DNA from 3 places in the Paenibacillus sp. FSL R7-0179 genome. Region 2 is predicted to be linked to each of the others. Evidence: predicted binding sites of a transcription regulator. Region 2 holds the regulator's gene; each other region holds the start of a gene.
What was found. The regulator Rex, encoded in region 2, represses fermentation and respiration genes when NADH is low (regulators of the CRP and FNR family bind a similar motif). The targets are predictions, from matches to a motif close to TTGTGAAATATTTCACAA.
Positions count from the first base shown of each region.

Region 1 (3,090 bases), on a different contig from region 2:
GAAGGGGCCGGTCCGCTGGGCAGATCCCTGCGCGGCTTCGTGCCGGTCTATAACAACCGGGGGCATCAGGTGGGTGTGGTCATTGCCGGTCTGTCCCTGGAGCGGGTCGAGCGGCTGGTCCTGCTGAATGAGTGGACGATCATTGCGATTCTGGTCTCGGGAGCCTTGCTTGGAGCGGGAGGAGCATTCATTCTGGCGGCCCAGATCAAGCGGATGGTGTTCGGGATGGAGCCGGAGGATATCTCCAAGCTGCTCCAGGAACGCAGTGCGATGCTGGAATCCACGCGGGAGGGAATTATTGCCGTAGACCAGCAGGCGCGGATTACCATCCTTAATATGGAGGCGCAGCGGCTTTTGCGGGCAGCGGGGATTGGCGGGAGCGCCATGAACCGGCAGATTGCCGAGTTTTGGCCGGAGCTGGGGCTGGAGCGGGTATTGGCTGAGGGAGAGGGGATACAGGACCAGGAGCTGGAGCTGGGAGACAGTTCTCTTTTGGTGAACAGCCTGCCAGTCCGGGTGAACGGGAATATCGTTGGCGCGATTGCCACCTTCCGGGATGAGACCGAGCTGGCTGTGCTGGCGGAGAAGCTGTCGGGAGTCTCGGTCTATGCAGAAGCGCTGCGCTCCGGTGCCCATGAGTTCATGAACAAGCTGCATGTCATTATGGGCATGACGCATATGGGCCTGTATGATGAGCTGCAGCAATATATTCTGGGGACGGTAAGCAATTACCAGAAGGAGATTGGGGCGATCACGAGACAGATCAAGGACCCGGTGCTGGCCGGATTTCTGCTGGGGAAGCTGAGCCGGGCGCGCGAAGCAGGGATGGAGCTGGTGCTGACTGGAGACAGTTTTTTGCCGGAGCCGGCCGATCCGCAGGTGATTCATGAGCTGATTACGATTGCCGGCAATCTGCTGGATAATGCATTGGAGGCACTGGAGGAGCTCTGCGGGCAACCCGTGAAGCGGGTGGAGCTTGCTTTTCAATATGAAGAGGGGCGGCTGCTATGCGAGGTAAGCGACAACGGTCCGGGAATTCCGGCAGGCCTGGGGGAGAAAATCTTCGCTCAGGGCTACTCCTCCAAGGGGGAACAACGGGGAATCGGCCTATATCTGGTGAAGAAAAGTGTAGACAAACTTGGCGGTCATCTTGAGCTTGCCGCCGGCTGCGGGCCGGGAGCGCATTTTATCGTGGATGTGCCTTATGAGGTGAAGGAGGAGGAGGGTATGTGAACATTTAAGGTCCGCATGCCCGCTTACTTTAGTTACAAAACTCTTTAATAACTTACGGAAGGTTCCATAAACTGCTTCTTTGGCGCTATGATAATTGTGAAAATATGCACAAGGGGGCACAACTCACATGAATAAGAGATTAACAGCGGCGCTGATCCTCATTCTCTCCGTGATGCTGGTCATTGCAGGCTGCGGAAACAACAATGCAGGCGGCAGCAAGAATGAGAGCAAGGAAGCGGGCAGCGCGGCCACAGAGCCGGCAGCAACCGCTGTACCTACAGAGAAGGCAGAGGCCGTGTCGGGAGCATCCGAAGCGAGCTATACTCCGTACGATCAGTTAAAAGATAAATATGATATCGTCATCGTCGGCGCAGGCGGTGCAGGAATGTCTGCTGCCCTGGAAGCCAAAGCGGCCGGCATGAACCCGGTTATCTTAGAGAAAATGCCGGTAGCCGGCGGCAATACAACCAAATCCTCCTCAGGGATGAATGCCTCGCAGACCAAGTTCCAGAAGGAGCAGGGCATCGAAGACAGCAACGAACTGTTCTATGAAGAGACCCTTAAGGGCGGACATGATACGAACAATAAGGAGCTGCTGCACTTCTTCGTGGATCAATCCGCAGGTGCCATTGACTGGCTCGATTCCATCGGAATCCGCCTGAACAATATTACAATTACCGGCGGTATGAAGGAGAAGCGTACCCATCGTCCGGAGGACGGCTCGGCCGTGGGACAATATCTTGTAGCCGGACTTGTCCGCAATGTTCAGGAGCAGGGCATTCCGCTGTTCGTCAATGCGGATGTGAAGGAGCTTACGGTACAGGACGGGAAGGTGAACGGCGTGAAGGTGCTGTTCAACCAGGCCGATGACAAAACGATCAGCGCAGCAGCGGTTATCGTAACCACCGGCGGCTTCGGGGCCAACAAAGAGCTGATTGCCAAGGTTCGCCCGGATCTGCAAGGGCTGGTAACGACCAATCAGATTGGCAGCACCGGCGACGGCATTACCATGATTGAGAAGGTTGGCGGAACTACCGTAGACCTGGACCAGATTCAGGTTCACCCGACTGTACAGCAGGAGAAATCCTACCTGATCGGTGAAGCGGTCCGGGGCGAAGGAGCCATTCTTGTATCTGCTGAGGGCAAGCGCTTCGGCAATGAGATGGATACCCGTGACAAGGTGACGGCTTCCATTAATACACTTCCTGAGAAATCCGCTTATCTCGTGTTCGACGCCGGAGTGAAATCCCGTGTCAAGGCGGTAGATCAATACATCAAGATGGGTGTGGTCAAGACCGCAGATACCATCGAAGCACTGGCGGATCAGATGAAGGTTCCGGCCGCTGCACTTAAGACCACCGTGGATACATGGAACAGTGCGGTGAAGAGTAAGTCGGATGCCGAGTTCGGCAGAGCTACCGGTATGGATAATGATCTGTCCGGTGCTCCATATTATGCGATTCAGATCGGCCCTGGAATTCACTATACGATGGGCGGAGTGGTGATCAACACCAACACTGAGGTCTTGAACAAAGACGGCAAAGCGATTACCGGCCTGTTCGCGGCAGGAGAAGTGGTCGGCGGGCTGCACGGCGAGAACCGCATCGGCGGTAACTCGGTAGCCGAGATTATTATCTTCGGACGGCAGGCAGGGATCAAGTCGGCTGAATTTGTAAAAGCGCAATAAGCTATTATTCCATATTGTTCTTATGTAAAAGGGGATGCTCCGCAGCCATCAGGCTATGCGGGCATCCCTTTCTGTGTTGCAGCTCTCTCTGATGCAGCTGCCTTCCTGAACAAGTTGTCCTTAAGACTGTATCGCCGGGGAGGGCGCAGGCTTCGGCGACCGGGTCAGCG
Region 1 covers NZ_JBBOCC010000002.1:1,077,368-1,080,457, forward strand. Annotated here, with positions in the region: gene dcuS (DcuS/MalK family sensor histidine kinase) at 1-1,233, shown strand, start outside; gene MKX63_RS21190 (flavocytochrome c) at 1,361-2,920, shown strand; gene MKX63_RS21195 (NAD(P)/FAD-dependent oxidoreductase) at 3,041-3,090, opposite strand, start outside.
Region 1: MKX63_RS21190 (flavocytochrome c) is a predicted target of Rex. The motif match lies at 1,328-1,345, and genes of this name have one in related genera.

Region 2 (3,090 bases):
ACCGGCGATGATGAGGAGCTTAACTTAAGCGGACGGGGCGGCGATTTCTGGGAGACTGTAGCCAGTGATACCGACTCCTGCCTGGGACGCGCCTGTCCCTGGTTCCGCAAATGCTATTATCACCGCGCCAAGCATGAAGCCGGGATCTCCGATGTTGTGGTCACCAATCACTCCAAGCTGTTCGCAGATGTCAAAGCGGGGCATCAGCTTCTTCCTGCTTATGACCACCTTGTTATTGATGAAGCCCATCATTTGGAGGATATTGCCGGTAAGCATCTTGGTATGCAGATGAAATATTTCACATTCGCCCATACCCTCACCCGTCTCTACAAGGATAGCCGGAGCGGGCAGCTGCCTGCCCTCCGTCAGAGTCTGCAGTCTTCAGGCAGTGAGCAGGCCTCCGAATGGAGCGGTGTGATCGACCGGATCTACCCCGATCTTCTGACGGTGAAGGAATCCTGGGATGCGCTCAGCGACCGGCTCTTCAGCCTGCTGCCCGAGCGCAGCGATGCCGGAGCCGGTGAAGCAGGCCAGCTGGTGGCGCGCCTGCAGCCGGGCAAGAAGCCGAAGGATTGGGAGGAGCTGGCCGCCCTTGAGAATACACTGAACCTCAGTCTAAGCGACATTATCCGCAAGGGTGACAAAATGCTCAGTGAGATGCGTGACACGGACAGCCAATCCTCCTCGGACAGTCTTGTGACTGATATCGGCGGGTTATTCAAGGATCTGGCATCCATTAGAGAGCAGATCCGCTTTTTCATGAGTCTGAACGATGAGAATATCGTGTATTGGCTGGAGGGAAGCGGTAATTATAAGGGGAAGTCTCTGCAAATGTATGCTGTTCCCGTTGATGTCAGTACCCAGCTCAGGGAGCTGTTCTTCGACAAGAAGAAGAGTATCATCCTGACCTCGGCCACCTTATCCGTGGATAAGTCCTTCCAGTTTATGATCGATAACCTGGGTCTTGGTGAAGCTGCGGAGCAGGGTCGTCTGATGACAGCGCTGCTTCCGTCACCGTTCAAATACAGGGAGCAGGCTCTGCTGGTTATTCCCCGCGACTTCCCGAGCGTCAAGGGAAGCATAGGGGATGCCCGCTTTGTGGACACCCTCGTTCACTCTCTTGCCGAGACTGCTGTAACCACGCGGGGGCGGATGCTGGTGTTGTTCACCTCCTATAAGATGCTTCGGCAGGTCTATGATCCGCTGAAGGAGGCGCTTGCCTCCCAGGATATCGCGGTGCTCGGACAAGGTGTGGAAGGCGGCAGCCGGAGCAAGCTGATCCGCCGCTTCCAGGACAGCCCGGCCTCGGTCCTGCTGGGTACCAGCAGTTTCTGGGAAGGGGTGGATATCCCCGGAGAAGCATTGACCTGTCTGGCGATTGTCAGACTGCCGTTCCAGCCGCCGAATCACCCGCTGGCAGAAGCGAAGTCGGAGCTGCTTCAGGCACAGAAGAAGAACCCGTTCATGAAGCTGTCCGTGCCGCAGGCTGTCATCCGCTTCAAGCAGGGCTTCGGGCGGCTGGTCCGCACGGCGCAGGACCGGGGCATCGTAATTGTGTACGATACCAGAGTCATTGAATCGCATTACGGAAAGTACTTCCTGTATTCACTCCCCGGTCCCAAGATGGAGCATATGCTCACCGAGCAGATGGTCCCGAGAATTGCCGAATGGCTGGAGGACGGCGGGGTTTCCTAATTCATCTGCTATTGCTATTATTAATAAGTCATGATAAACCTGAAGATCCGTTCCCGCCCTGTCCTGCCGCTCCGGCAGGCGGGGGGGCACGGTTGCTATAATTGTAAGGGTCTAACACAACTTTTAAGGAGGAGAATACATGAAATCGGATAAAATATCGGAGGCCGTCGTGCGCAGGCTCCCAGTGTACCTGCGTTTCCTGAACGATCTCCAAAAACGTGAAATTTCCACAGTCTCTTCTCAGGAGCTGGGCCAGAAGCTTGATCTGAATCCCGCCCAGATCCGTAAGGACCTCGCTTATTTCGGTGATTTCGGCCGAAAGGGCATCGGCTACGATGTATCCTATCTGATTGAGAAGATCCGCCATATTCTCAAGCTTGATCAGCAAATTAATGTTGCACTGGTTGGAGCCGGTAATCTCGGTCATGCCTTGTCTAACTATAACGCTTACTTGAAGGATACGATGAAGATTACTGCGATCTTCGATGCCTACCCGCCGAAGGTGGGCCAGCAGATCAACTCGCTGGTTGTGCAGCCGATGGAGGAGCTGAGCGATACCATCCGCTCCCAGGGCATCCGGATCGGGATTATTACCGTACCTGACAGCGAAGCCCAGAATGTAGCTGATATTCTTGTGGACTCCGGCATCGAGGCGATTCTGAACTTCGCACCGGTTATTCTCAAGACGCCTGCCAATATCCGGATTCATGCCGCAGATTTCACCACAGATCTGCAGAGCCTGGCCTATTATTTGCATGATGGAAAGGATGAGGCTGAAGATGAGCAGTAAGATCACGATAATCAAGAACGGGCACTTTCTGGTTCCGGGCAGCGATAAGCCGGTTCTGAGCGGGTATATGACCCTGGCGAATGATCTGATTACTTACATAGGTGAAGCTGAGCCGGTAGTGGAGGCTGGCGCCCAGGTCGTAGACGGCAGCCGTCTGCTGTTCATGCCGGGACTGGTCAATACCCATGGACATACGGCCATGTCGCTGCTGCGCGGATACGGCGATGATATGGTGCTTCAGACTTGGCTGCAGGAGAAGATGTGGCCGATGGAAGAGAAATTCACTGGTGATGATGTATATTGGGGAACCTCTTTGTCCGTGCTGGAAATGCTGAAGGGCGGCACAACCACCTTCCTCGATATGTATGATCATATGGACCGTGTTGCGGAAGTAACAGAGCAATCCGGTATTCGAGCGGTGCTAATGCGCGGCGTGATTGGGCTGTGTCCGGAAGAGGTGCAGCAGGCGAAGCTCGCTGAAGCGGTTGCTTTTGCCCGTAACTGGCACGGCAAGGCTGACGGCAGAATCACTACCATGCTCTCGCCGCACGCCCCGTACACCTGTCCTCCAGAGTTTTTCATGAAGTTCGTGGAGGCTGCGCATG
Region 2 covers NZ_JBBOCC010000001.1:3,744,729-3,747,818, forward strand. Annotated here, with positions in the region: gene dinG (ATP-dependent DNA helicase DinG) at 1-1,695, shown strand, start outside; gene MKX63_RS16510 (redox-sensing transcriptional repressor Rex) at 1,835-2,485, shown strand; gene MKX63_RS16515 (amidohydrolase) at 2,475-3,090, shown strand, end outside.

Region 3 (3,090 bases), on a different contig from region 2:
GTTAACCCCGGTGATCAGCGTACCGATACCGGAAATCTGCAAGGCCAGAGAGTAGTAGTTGTTCCCTACGGTCGGGCTGAATTCAAGACTCGCCAGCGGGAAGTACGCTGACCAGCCCGCATCCGGCGATCCGCCGATGACGAAGGAAATGTTCAGCAGCATGGCGCCCATGAAGAAGAGCCAGAAGCTGACAGCGTTCAGCCGCGGGAAGGCAACGTCCCGTGCGCCGATCTGCAGCGGAATGATTACGTTCATCAGACCGATGATGAACGGCATGGCCATGAAGAGAATCATGATCAGACCATGGGTGGTGAAGACCTCATTGTAATGCTGCGCATCGAGGAATTTCATTTCCGGCGCAGCCGTCTGCAGACGCATCATCATCGCATCTACACCGCCGCGGAACAGCATCAGCAGCGCCGCGAGGATGTACATGATCCCGATTTTTTTGTGGTCAACGGTGGTCAGCCATTCGCGCCACAGATAGCCCCATTTCTTGAAATAGGTAAGCCCTACGAGAATCCCGATGGTTGCCAGTGCAATACTGATCATGGCCCCGTATATCAAGGGTTCGCCGTGAACCTTAAATTTGTCCAAATCCATTAGGGTAGCTCCTTTCAGTGTGTTGCATTAAGCTCGCAAGAGAGCTAGTGTCCTTCGTGTGTGCTTTCATCCACAGGGGAGCTTGGCAGCGGCTGGTCGACATCCGGATGAGGCTCGCTGTCGAATTCTGTTCCGCTGGACGGCTCGGGAGACGGATGAATTTCCTTGTTATCCTGATGCTCCTGATTGCCGTTGTCCATATCCATCTCCTTGCCGCCGCCGCTCATATGCTCGCCGTGGTCTCCAGGAGGAGGGCTGAACTCCAGATGGGTGGAGGAATACGTTTTGCGTCCGAGGTAGTCTGTGGCCAGCAGGCCTTTGAATTCTTCCTCAGTCAGCTTAGGCGCAGTTTCCTTTACTTCCTTCACCCAGTCCTCATAACCCTTGTTGCTAAGGACAAGCGCTTCGAATTCCATGTGGGCGAAGCCTTTACCGCTGAAGTTCGCGTTCTTTCCGATATAAGAGCCTTCTGTATCAGCGGAGAGATGAAGCGTTGTCAGCATGTCGCTCATCGCGTACTTTTGACCGGCAAGCTGTGGAATCCAAAGACTGGTAATGGTGCCGAATGAGTACATTCTGAATTCTACCGCACGATGCACCGGCATATTCACGTAGTTAACCGTCTCGATCCCTTCCTCAGGGTAGCTGAAATGCCATTTCCAGTTGGAAGAGGAAGCATAGATGACCAGCGGCGTCTGATCCTGATAGTCCGCAGCCACATTCTCCACTTCGTTAGTCGTCTTGACGGTAACAACGGACAAGAAGGCTACGATGATTATCGGGATGATAATCCAGATGGCCTCCAGTACCTTGTTGCCTTCCTCATGTTCAGGGATGTAGCCCTCATTACTCTTCTTCGCACGATATTTCACCAGTACAAAGATATACAGAATGTAGACAACAGCCAGAACCCCGAGCATCACAAGAATAGAGAGCAAGATGGTGTCAGATAACGTCCTTGCAGACGGTCCCTTCGGGTTCAGAACAGCGATTGAGCTGCATCCCGGCAGGAGAAGGATCAGGCTTAGAAACAAAGCGTATAACGGTCCCTTTTTTTTCATATAGAACTCCTTCCTTCAATACTACTTTTCATTCGCCGTTCATTAACGGGAGTACATTGATCTGTATCTATAGTAAGAACTACTTACCCATAATGCAAAATACATATTTTGTATAAATATATAAAATAGACCTTAAAAATGGCGAACAAGTTAAATATGTGTGATCAAATTGTTACAACTCCCTAAGGGTATGATAAAGATCACTGTAGTGGCGCACTTTAGCTAATTTTAAGGTTGTTCAATTTTTGTTCAAAATTCCGATATTGTTATTAATTTTGTCACAATTATTCTGGGCCAAAAACCGCTGATTTAACCGTGTAACACCTGCTGTGACAGCATTCGACGAGAATTGCGTGCTTTCTGAAAATAATGGCGAACCCTCAATTATCATTGCATAAGAGTAACAATTTTTTAGCTTCCGGTTACAATCTCTCAAATTACGTTGAAAGTATATATGATAAAGTGATAGACAAATATACATAGATTGGAGACGGCTGCTGTGCGCATCAAGAAAATTCTGCTCTTATTCATGTCTTTATTCCTAATTATGGGGCTTGTGCAGGTCCCGGCTAACGCCAAAGCTACTAGCACTACACTTAAACTCGGAGTCAACGATAAATTAAGTGCGATTGAAGCTGTATCCGTAAAAGGCACCTATTATGTACCGCTGCGTGCACTTGCGGATGAGCTGAAATGGACCCTTACCGGCCTGACGAACGGGATTCACGTAGCTGGCGGGACGGGTTCGCTTACCCTGCTGAGCAAGGACGGAGGTGCGGTGCTGAAGGACGGCACGGCCGTGCCTATGAATACTTTTGTGCAGAACGGCAAGCTCATGGCTCCGCTGAAGGTCAGCGGGTACCTCGGGTATAGCATTTCCTATGTGGGAGATAAATATTTACTTCGTGTGAAGGACGGCTCGGCACAGCTTACCGATGCAGCGTTTACTGATAAATATGCTGCCGACCTGAAGCCGAAGGCTCCGGTAGCGCCAGCGACTCCCTCCACTCCGGTTACACCCGCTGATCCGGGCAAGCCGGGCCGGACCGTATACCTGACCTTCGACGACGGCCCGTCAGCGACGACTGGTGAGCTGCTGGACATCCTGAGTAAATATGACGTACAGGCGACCTTCTTCATGCTGGGGAACAACATGAATCAGCATCCCGCCCAGGTGAAGAGAATTGCGAAGGAGGGCTATGGCTTAGCGCTGCATGGTGTGACTCACCGCCAGGAGAAATTCTATGCTTCTCCGTCAGCGGCGCTTGCCGAGATGTCAGGGGCCAATGCAACGTTGAAGAAGCTGACGGGAGTAAGCACCACACTGATCCGTACGCCATACGGAAGCAAGCCCTATTTCACCAAGTCCTTCCGCGATAAAGTCCTGACACAGGGCTATCATCTCTGGGACTGGAACGTGGATTCC
Region 3 covers NZ_JBBOCC010000002.1:141,489-144,578, forward strand. Annotated here, with positions in the region: gene qoxB (cytochrome aa3 quinol oxidase subunit I) at 1-603, opposite strand, end outside; gene qoxA (cytochrome aa3 quinol oxidase subunit II) at 648-1,664, opposite strand; gene MKX63_RS17410 (polysaccharide deacetylase) at 2,164-3,090, shown strand, end outside.
Region 3: qoxA (cytochrome aa3 quinol oxidase subunit II) is a predicted target of Rex. The motif match lies at 1,931-1,948, and genes of this name have one in related genera.